Regions from separate parts of the Rhizobium pantanalense genome, predicted to be linked through region 1. Evidence: riboswitches for the same ligand, from Rfam matches in the RefSeq annotation. Region 1 holds a riboswitch; the other holds the start of a gene.
The links. Region 1 has a riboswitch for FMN ahead of PH558_RS04090 (6,7-dimethyl-8-ribityllumazine synthase). Riboswitches for the same ligand answer to the same signal wherever they lie in the genome.
Positions count from the first base shown of each region.

Region 2: another riboswitch for FMN. It lies ahead of ribB (3,4-dihydroxy-2-butanone-4-phosphate synthase); the one in region 1 lies ahead of PH558_RS04090 (6,7-dimethyl-8-ribityllumazine synthase).

Region 1 is NZ_JAQJCH010000001.1:849,745-861,086, reverse strand. It holds gene PH558_RS04120 (N-formylglutamate amidohydrolase) at 1-559, opposite strand, end outside; gene PH558_RS04115 (MurR/RpiR family transcriptional regulator) at 740-1,612, shown strand; gene PH558_RS04110 (ABC transporter substrate-binding protein) at 1,801-2,904, shown strand; gene PH558_RS04105 (ABC transporter permease) at 2,978-3,868, shown strand; gene PH558_RS04100 (ABC transporter permease) at 3,865-4,653, shown strand; gene PH558_RS04095 (ABC transporter ATP-binding protein) at 4,665-5,726, shown strand; FMN riboswitch at 5,833-5,978, shown strand; gene PH558_RS04090 (6,7-dimethyl-8-ribityllumazine synthase) at 6,068-6,544, shown strand; gene PH558_RS04085 (VOC family protein) at 6,603-6,953, shown strand; gene phnF (phosphonate metabolism transcriptional regulator PhnF) at 6,993-7,721, opposite strand; gene PH558_RS04075 (class I SAM-dependent methyltransferase) at 7,723-8,409, opposite strand; gene PH558_RS04070 (ABC transporter ATP-binding protein) at 8,560-9,564, opposite strand; gene PH558_RS04065 (Gfo/Idh/MocA family protein) at 9,577-10,641, opposite strand; gene PH558_RS04060 (carbohydrate ABC transporter permease) at 10,638-11,342, opposite strand, start outside.
Region 2 is NZ_JAQJCH010000010.1:71,180-77,512, reverse strand. It holds gene PH558_RS23870 (transporter substrate-binding domain-containing protein) at 1-344, shown strand, start outside; gene PH558_RS23865 (ABC transporter permease) at 357-1,082, shown strand; gene PH558_RS23860 (ABC transporter permease) at 1,094-1,783, shown strand; gene PH558_RS23855 (homocysteine S-methyltransferase family protein) at 1,847-2,767, shown strand; gene ribB (3,4-dihydroxy-2-butanone-4-phosphate synthase) at 2,824-3,450, opposite strand; FMN riboswitch at 3,563-3,709, opposite strand; gene PH558_RS23845 (glucose 1-dehydrogenase) at 3,810-4,592, opposite strand; gene tpiA (triose-phosphate isomerase) at 4,670-5,407, opposite strand; gene PH558_RS23835 (SDR family oxidoreductase) at 5,412-6,200, opposite strand; gene PH558_RS23830 (sugar ABC transporter ATP-binding protein) at 6,221-6,333, opposite strand, start outside.

The sequences.
Region 1 (11,342 bases):
CTGCATCCAGCATGCGATCGGCCAGCCAACGGTCTTCATCATGCAGAATGCCAAGCTCCACTGCCCGTGGCTTGCCATTATAGACCGGCGTGAAGCTATGGATTGTCACGATCACGGTTTTTTGTCCGCGCGCCGCCCGCTCCTTCAAGAGCGCCCGAATGCGATCGTGAAACGGGATGTAGAGCCCTTCCGTACGCGCTTTTCTATCCGCCTCGCCCAGGTGCTGATTTCCAGGGATCGTATAGATCTCGCTCGTCTCCGGCATGGCACCGGCACTTTCGGGGGGCCTGTTGCAATCATAAATCAGCCGGGAGAAGCGCTGAAAAACCAAGGTGGCATTCAAACCGGCGGAAATTCCTCTTGCAACTGCGAGTGCGCCTGGATCCCAGGCGATATGGCTCGAAAGCGCCTCGACGGAAAGGCCGAGGTCGCCGAACCGCTCCGGAAGCGCGCGGGAGGCATGCTCGCAGACGAGCAAAACCGCACTGCTTCCGTCCGGTCTTTCGACCGCAACGCAATCGCCGTCCGCCTTCGTCAAAATACCTTGCTGCGCGAGCATCGGAGACGCCCCATTGCCGATTAACAAAATGTTTATAAGAAAAGAATTCTTCAGGTTTTCGCCGGTGTCAACTGGAAACTGAAATTATTTCTTCATTTGTGACATTGACTCGAAATGTGACAGCGTTGTTATATCCTGCAAGGAAAGCGGCATCAGACCGTCCCGGGGAGCTAAAATCGAGTGAACAATGCGTCGAAGACAGTTTCGGACGTAATCAATGCGCGCTTTGATACGCTGACGCGCGCCGAAAAGCAGCTCGCCAAGAGCCTGCTCGACAATTATCCCGTTTCCGGGTTGGGCAGCATTACCACCGTCGCCGAGAATGCGCGGGTTTCGACGCCGACGGTCGCGCGTATGGTGCAGAAACTCGGATACAAAGGCTATCCGGACTTCCAGGCCCATCTTCATCAGGAGGTCGAGGCGACGATCTCCAATCCCCTGACAAAGCATGATCGCTGGGCGTCCAACGCGCCAGGCACGCACATCCTCAATCGTTTCGCCGACGCCATCATGGGCAACCTGCGACAGACCTTGTCGGATATCGATGTGGCGACCTTCGATGGCGTTGCCGCGCTACTGTCGGAAAGAAAACGCGGCCTCTATTTCGTAGGCGGGCGCATTACAGGGGCGCTTGCCGAGTATTTCTTCACCCATATGCAGGTCATCCGGCCCAACACGACGCTACTTTCTTCCAATTCAAGCACCTGGCCGCAATATGTCCTGAACATGAATCCGGGTGATCTGCTCGTCATATTCGATATCAGGCGTTACGAGCAGGAAATGGTCAATCTGGCCGCCGCCGCCCGCCGGCGTGGCGCGGAAATCATCGTTTTCACCGACCAGTGGGCAACGCCCGCCGCCAAGCATGCGAAATACACGTTTCGCGTGCAGATTGAGGCGCCGTCCGCATGGGACTCGTCGGTTGTCACTCTCTTCATCGTCGAAGCCCTGATCGAAGCCGTACAAAGCTCGACATGGGACGAGACAAGCGAGCGTATGAAGACACTGGAAGGTCTTTTCGAACAAACCAAGCTGTTTCGCAAGCTAAGTTGAAGGGGAATGAAAACAGAAAATAACGGTTCGTGAAGAGTGTGAAATACAGCGGCTGTCATACTTGTCGATTAGAAGCAAAAATCGACTGCGTTTTCAGCAAACGCAACGCTTTGAAGTCGTCACACAACCTTCATGTAACGTCATTAACAGCAACGCCAGACACTGAAAACCCAAAAGGAGGAAATGCAGTGATCTCGAAAATTCATCGTCTTCTGACAATTTCTACGGCGATGCTCGTCGCTTCGACGGCAATTGCCGCCGCAGAACCGAGCGCCGATCTCATCGCTGCCGCCAAGAAGGAAGGCACGCTGACCACCATTGCCCTGCCCCACAATTGGTGCGGTTATGGCGACCTGATCGCTGCGTTCAAGGCGAAGTACGGCATCGAAGTCAACGAACTGAATCCGGATGCCGGCTCGGGCGATGAAGTCGAAGCAATCCGCGCCAACAAGGGCAACACCGGCCCGCAGGCTCCTGATGTGATTGACGTCGGCCTCTCCTTCGGCCCGACGGCCAAGAAGGAAGGCCTGCTGCAGCCGTACAAGGTGTCCACCTGGGATTCCATTCCGGACAGCGCCAAGGATGCCGAAGGCTATTGGTACGGCGACTACTACGGCGTTCTCTCTTTCGTCACCAATAAGGACGTTGTGAAGAACCCGCCGAAGGACTGGGCTGACCTCCTGAAGCCGGAATATGCCAACACCGTTTCGCTCGCCGGTGACCCGCGCACGTCGAACCAGGCCGTTCAGGCCGTCTACGCCGCCGGTCTCGCTGCCGGCGAAAAGGACGCCACCAAGGTCGGCGCCGCCGGTCTCGACTACTTCGCGAAGCTCAATAAGGCAGGCAACTTCGTTCCGGTGATCGGCAAGTCCGCTTCGCTGGCGCAGGGCGCAACGCCGATCGTCGTCGCATGGGACTACAACGGTCTTTCCTGGCGCGACAGCCTGAACGGCAACCCGCCGGTTGACGTCACCGTTCCGGCTTCAGGCGTTATCGCTGGCGTTTACGTCCAGGCGATCTCGGCCTTCGCTCCGCATCCGAACGCTGCCAAGCTCTGGATGGAGTTCCTCTATTCCGATGAAGGCCAGATCGGCTGGCTGAAGGGCTATTGCCACCCGATCCGCTTCAACGACCTGGCGAAGAACAAGAAGGTTCCGCAGGAACTTCTCGACAAGCTGCCGCCGGCCGCCGCTTACGAAAAGGCCGTCTTCCCGACGCTCGAAGAGCAGGATGCCGGCAAGACCGCCATCACCACCAAGTGGGATTCTGTCGTCGGTTCGAACGTACAGTAATCCGGCCTGACATGACCTCCCCGCCTCGGTGGGGAGGTTTTCCATTTTTCTGACGCCGCGGATTGGGTCAATCATGAGCATCGTCACAACATCGACAGTCAGTTCCACTCCGATGATCAACAAGCGCGTGGTTGTCGATTGGCTAGGCATAGCGCCCTTCCTGATCTTCGCGCTGCTGTTTCTGATTTTGCCGACGATCTATCTGATAGCAGGCGCGTTTCTGACGCCTGACGGCAGCCTGACGCTGAAGAATATCGGCGATCTCTTCACGCCGACAATCATGAGCGCCTATTGGATCAGTATCAAAATCTCGGTCGCTTCGGCGCTGGGTGGCGCGATCATCGGCTTTTACCTGGCTTGGGCGCTCGTCCTGGGCGGACTTCCCGCCTGGATCCGTCATGCCTTCCTGACTTTCTCGGGGGTCGCATCGAATTTCGCCGGCGTGCCGCTGGCCTTCTCGTTCATCGCCACGCTCGGCCGCCAGGGTTTGGTCACGATATTGCTCGCTCATTTCGGCTTCAACCTCTACGGCACGGGCTTCAACCTGCTGAGCTTCTTCGGCCTGACCATTACCTACATGTACTTCCAGATACCGCTGATGGTGCTGATCATTACACCTGCGCTCGACGGCATGAAGAAGGAATGGCACGAAGCGGCTTCCATTCTCGGCGCAACCAATGGACAATATTGGCGGATGGTCGCTCTGCCGATCCTCTGGCCGAGCCTGCTTGGCACGACGCTGCTACTGTTTGCAAATTCGTTCGGCGCCATCGCGACGGCAATTGCGCTTACCGGCAGCTCGCTGAATATCGTTCCGATCGTGCTCTATGCGCAGATCCGCGGCGATGTGCTGCACAATGCCAATCTGGGCTATGCGCTGGCGCTCGGCATGATCGTCATCACCGGTATTTCGAACGTCATTTATATCTTGATGCGCATGCGCGCTGAACGGTGGCAGAAATGAAGCTGCAAAAATTCTTCGCCTGGATCGCCGTTGCCATCGGCCTCATCTACTTCCTGGTGCCGCTCATCGGTACACTGGAGTTCTCGCTGCGCATGCGGCGCAACGCTTACAGCTTCGACGCCTATGCCTCCGTCTTTTCGGATTTCGGCTTCATTACGGCCTTTGGCTTCTCCATGTTGATGGCGCTTCTGACCATCATCTTCGGCATGTTGCTCGTTGTGCCCACGGCCTATTGGGTGCGGTTGCGGTTGCCGCAGCTTCGGCCTGTCGTAGAATTCATCACCTTGATGCCGCTGGTCATTCCGGCCATCGTCATCGTATTCGGCTATCTGCGGCTCTATAATTCGTCGTCGATCCTGCCGCTGACCGGCTATAATTCGACGACGAACATTCTGCTCGTCTGCTCCTACATTGTATTGTCGCTGCCCTATATGTATCGTTCGGTCGATACGGCGATGCGTACCATTGATGTCGGCACGCTGACAGAGGCTGCCGAAAGCCTTGGTGCAAAATGGACAACCATTATGTTCAAATGCATCTTTCCAAATGTCATGAGCGGTGTGCTTTCCGGAGCGTTCATCACCCTTGCGATCGTCATGGGCGAATTCACCATGGCATCGCTGCTCAACCGTCCGGCATTCGGGCCCTACATGCAGCTCATGGGCGCCAATAGAGCTTACGAGCCCTCTGCCCTGGCCATCATCGCGCTTGCCGTTACTTGGCTCAGCATGGGCTTGCTGCAGCTCGTTTCCCGTTTCTCAAAATCCGCTCCGATTAAGGCGTAAGGCTTCTCACCATGGCTTTTCTCGAACTCACCCACATCAAGAAATCATTCGGCGAAGTTCAGGTCGTTCACGATTTCAATATGCAAATCGAGAAGGGAGAATTCATCTCCTTCCTTGGACCGTCGGGCTGCGGCAAGACGACCGTGCTGCGCATGATCGCCGGTTTCGAAACGCCGACCGCCGGCACCCTGTCGATCAACGGCAAGGATCAGCGAGCGTTAAAACCGAACCAACGCAATATCGGCATGGTCTTTCAGGCTTATGCACTGTTCCCGAACATGACGGTGCACGACAATGTCGCCTTCGGCCTCAAGGTCGCCGGCATGGCGAAGCCCGACATCGACAAGCGCGTCAAGGAGATGCTGTCTCTCATCAAGCTCGATCATCTTGCCGGCCGCTATCCCTATCAGATGTCCGGGGGCCAGCAGCAGCGCGTGGCGCTCGCCCGCGCCATCGCCGTCAAGCCGCAGGTCCTCCTGCTCGATGAGCCGCTTTCGGCGCTCGACGCGAAGATCCGCATCTCGCTGCGCGAAGAAATCCGCGCCATCCAGCAGCAGCTCGGCATCACCACCGTTTTCGTGACCCACGACCAAGAAGAAGCCCTGTCGATCTCGGATCGCATCGTCGTCATGAATGCCGGTCGCGCCGATCAGATCGGCACGCCTTTCGAGATTTACAACACGCCGGCAACCCGCTTCGTCGCTTCCTTCGTCGGCACGCTGAACCTCATCGAAGGCAAGGTCGTCGATCCCGACAGCAACCGCATCATGATCGGCGATCAGGGCGTGACCCTGAAGCAGTCAGTGACGGCCTACAAGCCGGGCGATACCGTATCGCTGGCCCTGCGCCCGGAAGCCGGTTCGCTGGCGGAATCGGCTAAAGGCGATACGGCTCTCACGGGCGAAGTCTCTTCGGCACACTTCCTGGGTTCGGTCATTCGCACCCGCATGAACGTTGCTGGCAACACGATTTCCTTCGACATGTTCAACAGCCCCGGGATGATGCCTCCGAGCGTCGGCGAGAAGGTGACGCTGCGCTTCGCCTCCTCCGATCTGCTCGTGATTCAGGATTGAGAAAGCGCCCTGCGTCGCAGGGTCATTTTGGAAAATTATTCGCGGACGCCGGGTCAGAAGCCCGGCGTTTTTCTTTGATTTTCATAAGAGAAAGCATTTATAGTCCGGACGTTCTCAGGGCGGGGTGCAATTCCCCACCGGCGGTATGGGGAGTTCCCTCGAGCCCGCGAGCGCCTTCCGGATTTCGGAAGGGTCAGCAGATCCGGTGAGATGCCGGAGCCGACGGTATAGTCCGGATGGAAGAGAGCAAGCAGGATCGCACCTCCTCCGCGCGAGGGATGCCGCGATGTTGCGTGTTCGCCCAAGGGATATTTGACAACAACCCTTGAAAGGCAAAATTCATGACCATTTCGATTTCTACCCAGCCGAGCCGCATTGCGATCATTCGGGCCCGCTGGCACGCCGATATCGTCGATCGTTCGGTCGATTCCTTCGTTGCCGAATGGCAGACGGCGGAAGGCGCACCGCCGATCGATATCTTCGACGTACCCGGGGCGCTTGAAATTCCGCTGCATGCTCAGACGCTTGCCCGTAACGGCCGTTATTCCGCGATCATTGCCACCGCTTTCGTTGTCGACGGCGGCATCTATCGCCATGAGTTCGTTGCCAATACGGTTCTCGATGCCATGATGCGCGTCCAGCTCGATACCGGCGTGCCGATCCTGTCGGCAGTCCTGACGCCGCATCACTTCCAGGAATCGGAAGCGCACATCCAGTTCTTCAAGGAACATTTCATCATCAAGGGCCGGGAAGTCGCCAGCGCCTGCCGCCACATCCTGGCGGAGCGCGCCAAGCTGCTGCCGGCCGTCACAGTCTGAACCAGCATCGTGGAGGCGCGGCTAGAGCTCGCCTCCACATCACAAGGGAGAAACGTCAGTGACCGTCCTACGCATCATCCCGAACCTGCCCGCCGCCGATCCCGCCACGGCCCGTCTTTTCTACCACGACCTGCTCGGCCTCGACATCGTCATGGATCACGGCTGGATCCTGACCTTCGCCTCCGAAGCGGCAACAGTGCCGCAGATCAGCGTCGCCAGCGAGGGCGGTTCGGGCACCATCGTCCCCGATCTTTCCATCGAAGTCGACGATGTCGACACGCTCTATCAGCGCGCCACCTCCATGGGCTTCGGCATATTGTATGATCTCACGGACGAGCCGTGGGGTGTCCGCCGCTTCTATGTCCGCGACCCCTTCGGCAAGGTGGTCAATATCCTCTCCCACCGCTAGTTCAAGCTCGCCGAGAGCCTCAAGGGCTCTCCGACACCCTCACCGCAGATCGAGATTGAATGTGGTGCGCTCGGCCGGCCAGACCGATTCCGAATAGGTGATCGGCACTCCATCGGTATCCGCATCCACCTTGCGCGTCACCAACAGCGGTGTTGATTTCGGCTGGCGCAGGATCCGGGCCTCGTCGGCCGTCGGCATGCGCGCCTCGATCTCCGTCGACAAGCGTTCGTAGTCGGTGACGCCATAGCTGGCGAGTGCCGCCGAGATTGTCGGATGCTGCAATCTGGCCTTGTCGAAATCGGGAAAACGTTCGGCTGGATAATAGGAATCACCCAATTCGACCGGAATGTCGTCGGCCGTCATCACGCCGCGACGATGGATGACCATTACCCCAACTGCCAGCTTCAGATAGCTGGCAACGCGTTCCGTCGCCGGCACGATCTCATGGACGAGCAACTCGCCACCCGGCTCGAAACCCTGCTCGATCAGGTTCTTGTGAAAACGGGTGCGCTTCGACAGCGTATAGTCGAGCACGCCCCTATGAACGAAGGTTCCCCGTCCCTGCTCGGCGCGCACCAGTCCGCGTTGCTCCAGATGCCCCAGTGCCTGACGCACGGTAAAGCGGCTGACACCGAAGCGCTGCATCAGTTCAAGCTCGGTCGGCAATTTCTCTCCGGGCACGAAAGTCCCGGCGGCAATATCGGCCGCCAGGATCTCGCCGATCTGATGCCAGAGGGCGCTGCCGCCCTTACGATCGATCGTCTCCATATCAGATACGCTTCTCCAGCCGGAACAGCAGCTTGTATTCGGCGGGATAGCTCAACGCATCGAGAATGCTCGGATAATATTTCCGATCCTTGGTGGCGCGCACAAAACCATCATAGCCGAAGCGCCTGACGGAAACATCGAAGCCTGCCGCCGTGAAGACTTCTATATAGTCCTGTGGCGATCGATCCTGCATGGGCGCATTGCTGTTGTTGCCGATCAGCTCGAGCCACTTCGGCCAAAGCGGCATTTCATTGTGGCAACCGGTCACAGCGTAATAGACGCCCCCATTGCGCATGGCCCGGAACATCCCCTCGGCATGCTCTCTCAACTCCGGCAGCAGATAGATCACTTCATAGCTGAAGGCCACGTCGAAGCTGTCGGTAAAGGGCGCTAGGTCGGTCGTGACATGAAACTGGAGCGGCATGTTGCCTGCGGCTTCGACGGCAGCAGCCACCGACTCCGAAGCGATATCGATGCCGACACCGCGTCGGAACGGCCGCATGGCATAAAGCAGCCGCAGAAAGCCACCGCGATTGCAGCCGAAATCCAGAATAGTCTTGGAGGAGAAATCCCGCTCCGGCACCGTCTCGATGAAGTGGCGCCAATAAGGGCTATGCGATTCTGCCATTGCGGCGTCACCCTGCGGTTCCTTGTGCCAGGTGGCGTAAGTCGTTTCTGCGTTTGTCATGATGCTCTCGCTGTTGGAGTGGACTGAGCTTGAGATAGCGCAGCTTCATGACAGCCACATGAATTCGTCCGGACGACTGGACTTATGAAATCAGCCAAATAAAAAGGGCTCCACCGCAGCGGAGCCCTTTTTACAAATGATCTAGATGAATTACACCCGGATCGCCTTGTCATTCACATCGAAACGATGCATCTGGTTCGCATTCGGCGTCGCATAAACCATCTCGTCCGGCTCGTATTTGTGTTCACCGAAGAGACGAACGGTGAGAAGACCGGTAGTCTCCGACTCCAGATAGATGATCGTGTCCGCACCGAGATGCTCAACGTGGATGACTTTGGCGGCCCATGTACCCTGATCGCGTGCTAGCGTGATGTGCTCGGGGCGTATGCCGATGGTCTTGGCGCCACTTTGGCCGAGGCGCTCGGCCGGGATGAAATTCATCTGCGGCGAGCCGATGAAGCCGGCAACGAAGGTGTTGGCCGGACGGTTATAAAGCTCCATCGGCGAGCCGATCTGCTCGATCGCACCGGCATTGAGCACGACGATCTTATCGGCAAGCGTCATTGCCTCCACCTGATCGTGGGTAACGTAGATCATGGTTGCCTTCAGGCTGCGATGCAGCCGGGCGATTTCGAGACGTGTCTGCACACGTAGCGCCGCATCGAGATTCGACAGCGGCTCGTCGAAGAGGAAAAGCTCCGGTTCGCGCACGATGGCGCGGCCGATGGCGACGCGCTGGCGCTGGCCGCCGGAAAGCTCCGATGGCCGGCGGGCGAGATAGGGCGCAAGTGAGAGCATGCCGGAGGCCTTTTCGACACGGCTGTCGATCTCGGCCTTCGCGGTGCCGGCTTGCTTGAGGCCTAGGCCCATATTGTCCTTGACGGTCAGATGCGGATAGAGCGCATAGGACTGGAAGACCATCGAGATGCCACGCTTGGCAGGCGGTGTCACGGTCACATCCTGGCCGTTGATCAGCACGGCACCGGAGGTCACATCTTCGAGACCAGCGATGCTGCGCAGCAGGGTCGACTTGCCGCAGCCGGAAGGACCGACGAAGATGACGAACTCACCATCCTTCACCTCGAGGTCGATGCCCTTCAGCACGTCATGCGTACCATAGGCCTTGCGGATGGATTTCAGTTGAAGCGATCCCACAGTCTTTTGTCCTTATAGATAAACGGGCTTGCCGGTGCGCACGCTCTCATCGGCAGCGAGGCATATGCGCAGAGATTGAACGGCATCAGTCATATGACGATTGAGGTCGAGATCCTCGCGGATGGCCTTGAGCATGAAAGCCTGCTCGAAGTCGCAGAGCTCCTGGTGACCCGGTTCGCCATCCATGCGCAGGTCCTGATCCGGCCGGATGAACTGACCGTTGGGTCCCGTCTCGGCGCTATGCAGCCGGATGACGGACGTCTTCGTGTGCATGTCGATATCGTCGGATTTGGCATTCTGATCCATGGCGATCGACACCGAGCCGTTGGGCGACATCACGTCCTTCACGAAGAAAGCCGTCTCCGAGATCATTGGACCCCAGGCGGCCTCGTACCAGCCGACGGAACCATCTTCGAAGATCACTTGCAGATGGCCGTAATTATACATGTCCGGCTTGATCTCCTGCGTCAGCCGCAGGCCCATGCCGCGCACCTCGACGGGCTTGGCATCGGTGATCTGGCACATGACGTCGACATAATGCACGCCGCAATCCACGATCGGCGACGTCATCTGCATCAGCGCCTTGTGCGTCGCCCAAGTCGGGCCGCTCGATTGCTGATTGAGGTTCATGCGGAATACATACGGACCGCCGAGCTTGCGCGCTTCGGCAATCAACCGCATCCACGAGGGATGATGGCGCAGGATGTAGCCGATCGTCAGCTTCTTGCCGGCTTTCTTCGCAGCCGCAACCACACGCTCGGCATCTTCGACCGTCGTGGCCAGCGGCTTCTCGACGAAAACGTGGCAACCGGCTTCGAAGGCCATGACGGCGAAATCGGCATGGCTGTCGGAATAGGTATTGATGGAGCAGAGGTCCGGCTTCAGCTCCTTCAATGCGGTCTCGAAATCCGGATGGACCGTATATCCCCGCAACTCCTCGGGCAGCTCCCGCTTGGAGCGGTTGACGAGGCCGACGATCTCGAAGCCCGGATTATTGTGATAGGCCAGCGCATGGCTGCGACCCATATTGCCAAGGCCGGCAACGAGAACGCGGATCGGCTTTTCAGATGGGCTCACTTGACTGCTCCAGATGTAATGCCGCGAATGAGTTGGCGCGAGAAGATAACGTAGAGGATGAGGATCGGCAGGATGGCAAGCGTCAGCGCCGCCAACACCGCATTCCAGTTGGTGACGAACTGGCCGATGAAGATCTGCGATCCGAGCGTCACCGTCTTGGTCGCCTCGCTCGGTGCCAGGATCAGGGGGAACCAAAGATCGTTCCAGATCGGGATCATGGTGAAGACCGCGACCGTCGCCATCGCCGGACGAACCAGCGGCAGGACGAGGCGGAAGAAGATGGCGTACTCACTGAGGCCGTCGATACGGCCGGCATTCTTCAAATCATCCGAAACAGTGCGCATGAACTCGGACAGGATGAAGATCGCCAGCGGCAGGCCCTGTGCCGTATAGACGAGGATCAGCGCCGTCAGCGTGTTGACCAGGCCGGCGGCCACCATGCCCTGCAGGATCGCAACGGTGCCGAGACGGATCGGGATCATGATTCCGATCGCCAGATAAAGCCCCATGACCGTATTGCCACGGAAGCGATACTCCGACAGCGCGAAGGCGGCCATCGCTCCGAACAGCAGCGTCAGGATGATCGAGACGATCGTGACAACAAAGCTGTTCTGAAAATAGGTGAGGAAATCCCCCTGCTTCAGAACGGTGTCATAGCCGATCATGCTGAAGGAGGATGGCGTCGGGACGCTCAAGGGTGC
Region 2 (6,333 bases), on a different contig from region 1:
ATTACAAGAAGTATTTTGCCAAGGTCGCCGACGAAAAGACCTATCAGACGCTCGACGAGGCATTTCAGGACCTCGCTGCAGGCCGCATCGACTACGTCTTCGGCGATTCCCTTGCGCTTGATGCCTTCCTGAAAAGCGACAGCGGCAAGGATTGCTGCGCCAAGATGGGCGACGTCGCCGACGACAAGGAAGTTCTCGGAGCCGGCGTTTCCGGCGGTCTGCGCAAGGAAGACACCGAGCTGAAGGCAAAACTCAATGCGGCGATCGCCGCGGTGCGCGCCAGCGGTGAATATGACGAGATCACCAAGAAGTATTTCAGCTTCGATATCTACGGCGCCAAGTAAACGATCGCGGCGATGGCGACCTCTCCTCAGGGCATTCTGGATCTGCTCTCCCCCTATCCGCCCGGATGGGGTGGAGTACTCTTGACCGGGGCTGCCTCCACGGTCGCCATCTCCGCCGGCGCTTTTCTGATCGGCCTTCTGCTCGGTACGGGCGGCGCGCTGGGCAAGCTCTCGGGCATAAGGCCGCTCCGGCTGCTGCTCGAACTCTATACGACCACCGTCCGTGCCGTTCCCGAGCTGATCCTGATCGTAGGGCTATATTATGCGGGCATGGATGGCCTCAATCGGCTCCTCATTGCACTCAATCTGCCGGCCTTCGAATTGAATGGCTTCGCCGTCGCGGTCGCCGTGCTCGGCTTCGTGCAGGGCGCCTATATGACGGAAGTCCTGCGCGGCGCGATCCTGGCGATCCCCGTTGGCCAGATCGAGGCGGCAAAGGCATTCGGCATGGGGCCACAGCTTCGCTTCCGCCGCATTATCCTGCCCGCCTTGCTGCCGAATGCCTTGCCCGGTCTTGCCAATCTATGGATGTCGATCACCAAGGACAGCGCTCTCGTCGCGGTCGTCGGCTACCAGGAGCTGGCTCTCGCCACACGCCTGGCCGGCGCAAGCACCAAACACTACTTCATCTTTTTCCTGGCATCCGCGCTCATCTATCTTGCTCTCACACTGGTCTCGAACGCCATATTCAATCTGGTCGAGCGGCGAGTGCGGCGCGGTCAGCCGAAGCTTACGTGAGGAGTGCCAACATGACCTTCTCATGGATATCATCATATTGGCCGCTTCTGTTGACGGGAGCCGTGCAGACGCTGTCGCTGCTTGCGATCTCCGTCGTCTTCGGCTTCGTCATTGCCATCGGCCTTGCCTTCGCCCAGGTCAGTGGCGGCCCCATCTTGCGAAGCCTTGCCCGTGGCTACTGCACCTTCTTCCGGGGCACGCCTTTGCTGATACAGCTCTGGCTGCTCTACTACGGTGTCGGCTCTCTTCTGCCTGTCATCCCGGGAATCCGCCAAAGCCTGTTCTGGCCGATCCTGCGCGAAGGTTTCTTCTTCGCAGCCGTCAGCTTCACGCTGAACTATGCAGCCTATGAGGCGGAGGTTTTGCGCGGCGCGTTGCTGGCCGTCCCGAAAGGCGAGCTGGAAGCCGGCCGCGCATTCGGCATGCGCCCCCTGACGCTCACCCGACGCATCTGGCTGCCACGCGCCATCCGCATCGCATTGCCGACGATCGGCGGAGAAATCGTCATGCAGCTGAAGGCGACACCGCTCGCCTTCACCGTCACCGTGATGGACCTCTACGCCGTTGCCACAAAAGTTCGCCAGGACACCCTGCTGGTCTACGAACCGCTTGTTGTCGTTACCGTCTTCTATCTCATCATTACAGCCGTCATCGCGCGAAGCTTCCGTTTCCTGGAAGCGCAGGTGCCGGTGCGGCGCTAACCCACGGCACGAAGGAGAGAGCAGACTTCTCCGCAGATCCGAGCCATTTTGGAGATTCCATTCATGAGCAAACTCTTGATCCTCGACGGCGGCATGAGCCGCGAACTGCTGCGTCTCGGCGCAGAATTGAAACAGCCGGAATGGTCGGCGCTGGCGCTCGTCAATTCGCCGGAGATCGTCCGGCAGGTCCATGACGAATTCATTGCCGCCGGATCGGACGTTGTTACAACGAACAGCTATGCGCTCGTCCCTTTCCACATTGGTGAGGAGCGGTTCTGGAAGGAAGGGGCCGATCTCATTGCCCTGTCCGGGCGGCTGGCGCGCGACGCCGCGAATGCCTGTAAGGATCGAAAAATCCTGGTCGCCGGTTCGCTGCCCCCGATCTTCGGCTCCTACGAGCCGCAGAATTTCGATCCGTCACGGGTACAGGACTATCTCAAGGTTCTGGTTGAAAACCTCGATCCCTATGTCGATGTCTGGCTCGGCGAAACCCTCAGCCTGATCGCGGAGGGAGAGGCGGTTCGGGCTGCCGTCGCTGAAACAAGCAAGCCGTTCTGGATCTCCTTCACGCTGGCGGATGATGCCGCGCAAAGGAATGGCGCCTCGCCCAAGCTCCGATCCGGCGAACCCGTCGACGATGCGGCTCGCTGGGCCGCCTCATCCGGCGCCGACGCACTCCTGTTCAACTGCAGCAAACCGGAAGTCATGCGAAAGGCCGTCGATGCGGCAGCGGAGGTTTTCAAGCAGGGCGGCAACAATCTCCAGATCGGCGTCTATGCCAATGCTTTCGAGGGAGAACAAGGCGAGTCGGCCGCCAACGAAGGCCTTCATGAGACCCGAGAGGATCTGAATGATGACGCCTATTCGCGCTTCGCCTGCTCGTGGGTCGATGCCGGCGCGACGATGGTCGGCGGCTGTTGCGGGATCGGCGCCGGGCATATCCATCGGCTGAAGAAGGCCCTCCTTTATCCTCAACGAGCGTAGGAGAGCCTTCCACAAGCATCGACCCAGCAGGATCGGGATAGGCTGTATCAGAACGATCAGGCAGCCTTGAAGGGAGCGCTTGCAGCCCTGTAGGCAATCAAATCCTCGATCGTCACAAGATGGAGGCCATGCCGCTCGGCGAAAACTTCGAGCTCTGGAAGACGCGCCATCGTGCCGTCGTCATTCGCCACTTCGCAGATGACGCCGGCCGGCGAAAGGCCGGCAAGCCGGGCCAGATCCACGGCTGCTTCCGTGTGCCCCGGACGCGACAGGACGCCGTTTGGATGCGCGCGAAGCGGAAAGATATGACCGGGACGGGCAAATTCCTCCGGACGCGATCCATCCCTGATAAGGGCTTGAACGGTTGCCGCCCTGTCAGCGGCAGATATTCCGGTCGTGGTTTCCGGGATGTAGTCGACCGAAACGGTGAAAGCGGTCTTGAGGACTTCCGTGTTGCGCGGCACCATCAACGGAATGTCGAGTTCGTCGAGCCTCTCGCCCTCCATCGGAACGCAGATGAGACCGCGGGCATGATTCATCATGAACGCGATCGCCTGCGGTGTGACCGCTTCCGCGGCAATCACCAGATCGCCTTCGTTTTCGCGGTCGCGATCATCGACAACCACAATGATCTCGCCCCGCGCAATCGCAGCGATCGCATCTTCAATTTTCGAAATTGCCATTTTCCTGCCTTTCAAGGGTTGCCGTTTGGAGCGGCGTGCATGGCCGGTTAAGGCCACCATTTTCCCTTGGGCGAACAAGCATGTGAACGCCACCACGACGCGGCGTCTCCTGCGTTGCTCTCTTCCATCCGGACTATACCGTCGGCTCCGGCATCTCACCGGATCTGCTGACCCTTCCGAAAGCTCGGAAGGCGCTCGCGGGCTCGAGGAAACTCCCCATACCGCCGGTGGGGAATTACACCCCGCCCTGAGAACAAGTGGAAGATAAGGGATCAATGCCTCATTCCGCAAGAGGCTTTGATCGCCGAATCGTCGAGAATCCGATCCGCCCAATGAACGCACCGTTCCTCATTGTCGAACTACGACATGATCAAGCCGCCATCGACATTGATCGTCTGGCCGGTGATATAGGCCGCATCGTCGCTGGCAAGGAAAGTGACGAGACCGGCGACGTCTTCACCCGATCCGGCCCGTTTCATCGGAATGCCCTCGACCCATTCCTTCATGAGTTCGCCGGGGCCGTAATTGCCCAAAAGCTTGCCCCAAGCCTGGTCGTTATAGGCCCACATGTCGGTTTCGATGATGCCGGGGCAAAAGGCGTTCACGGTGATGCCTTCGGTGGCGACTTCCTTGGCAAGGCTCTGGGTAATGCCGACGACGCCCATCTTCGATGCCGCATAATGCGGCGTGTAGATGAAACCGTCCCGCGCCTGGCCGGAGGCGGTATTGATGATACGGCCCCCGCGGCCATGTTTGCGCATGCGGGCAATCGCCTCCTGGGCGCAGAGGAAGACGCCCTTGGTATTGACCGCCATGACCTTATCCCATTCGCCCTCGGTCATATCCTCGACGCGGGCAATGGTGATGACACCGGCATTCTGGATGGAGATATCGACGGCGCCGAAGGCTGCCTCGGCAGCGTCGTAAAGGCCCTTCACGCTAGCCTTGTCCGTCACGTCGCCGACGAAGGAAATCGCCTTTCCGCCATCAGCCTTGACCGCATCGGCGACCGCATGGACGGAATCCTCATTGGCCGAGACCACCAGATTAGCACCTTCGCGCGCAAACCGCCGGGCGATCGCAGCCCCGATGCCGCGGCTCGCGCCGGTGATGACGACAGTCTTGTTTTCGAAACGCTGCATTTCCTATTCCTTTCGCGGTGACAGCCACGCCAGGCGCCGGCTCAAGGAGCCGATCGCCCTGCCTTTTGCTGACGACTTCAAACGGCAGCCAAGATAATTCCGGCAAACTCCGATGCCTTCAGCGACGCGCCTCCGACGAGAGCGCCATCGACGTTGGAAACGCCGAAAATCGCCCTTGCGTTCGATGCTTTGACCGAACCGCCATAGAGAATCCTGACATCCTGCCCCTCTTCTCCCAGCCGGTTTTCAAGCGCCTGGCGGATAGACGAATGCATCTCCTCAATCTGCTCGAGGGTCGGAACCAGTCCTGTTCCGATCGCCCATACTGGTTCATAGGCGATCGTCGTGTTCGAACTGGTTGCGGTGTTTGGAATTGACGCTTCCAGCTGGGCACGAACCACTTCGATCGCCCTGCCCTCGTCCCGTTCTGAACGTGTCTCCCCGACGCAAATGATGCTCGCCAGCCCGGCCTCATGGACCGCGACAGCCTTGGCCGCAACTGCGGCATCCGCCTCCCTATAGGCCGAGCGCCGCTCGGAATGTCCCAGAATCACGAAACGAGCGCCGATTTCGGCGAGCATCTCGGCAGAAACATCTCCGGTATAGGCGCCCGAGGTCTGCGCGTGGCAATCCTGTGCTCCAATGGCAATCCTTGACCCTCGCGCCCGTTCAACCGCCTTTTCCACCAGCGTGAAGGGCGGGCAAACGACGATGTCGCACGCCGCCTCGCCCATCATTCCCTTCAGCGCCTCGATCTCAGCCAGGGAAGAAGCGAGACCGTTCATTTTCCAGTTGCCGGCAATCAGTTTCTTCATCGCATCACCAGCAGCAGAAGCCGCCATCGACGAGTAGGTCGACGCCCGTCACGAAGCTTGCGGCATTCGACAGCAGGAAGACGGCGGGGCCGACCATCTCATCCACCGTTGCCATGCGCTGCATCGGCGTCTGCTCTTCGAAAAGCTTGGTCTGGTGAACCATTTCCGGACGCGTGTTCATCGGCGTCGCGGTATATCCCGGCGAGATGGTGTTGACGCGGATGCCGCGGCCAACCCACTCCATCGCGAGCGACTTCGACATGTGGATCACGCCGGCTTTGGAGGCGTTGTAATGAGCCTGGCTCAGGCCGCGATTGACGATGACGCCGGACATGGAGGCGATATTGACGATCGATCCGCGTCCGTTCTTCAGCATCGCGCGTGCTTCCGCCTGGCAGGACAGAAAAACGCCCTTCAGGTTGATGTCCATCAGCGTCTGGTACTGGTCTTCTTCCATTTCCTCCGCGGGATTGGCATTGGCGATACCGGCGGCATTGACGGCAAGCGTCAAGGCGCCAAGCTCCGCCTCTGTGCGAGCAACCGCATCCGCAAGAGAAGATTTGCTGGTGACATCAGCCGCAATCTGGATGGAGCGGCGGCCGGCCGCCTCGATATGCGAAGCCGTATTCACCAAACCGTCGTCAGAGCGACGGTCAAGAAGCGCGACGTCGGCGCCGCATTGGGCAAGACCGATCGCGATACGCTGCCCGATCCCGCTTCCAGCGCCGGTCACAAGCGCGACCTGTCCCTCAAGATCGAAAAGCTTCAGGGCGTTCAGAGTGATGTCGGACACCGCTCTTCCTTTCTGTTTGTCTAGATTGTCGCAAGTTCCATGACAGAGACGTCATTGGCCTCGTCACGATTGAGAATGCCTGCCTGCTTGCCCTGTGCAAGCACGAGAATCCGGTTGGAGACACCAAGTACTT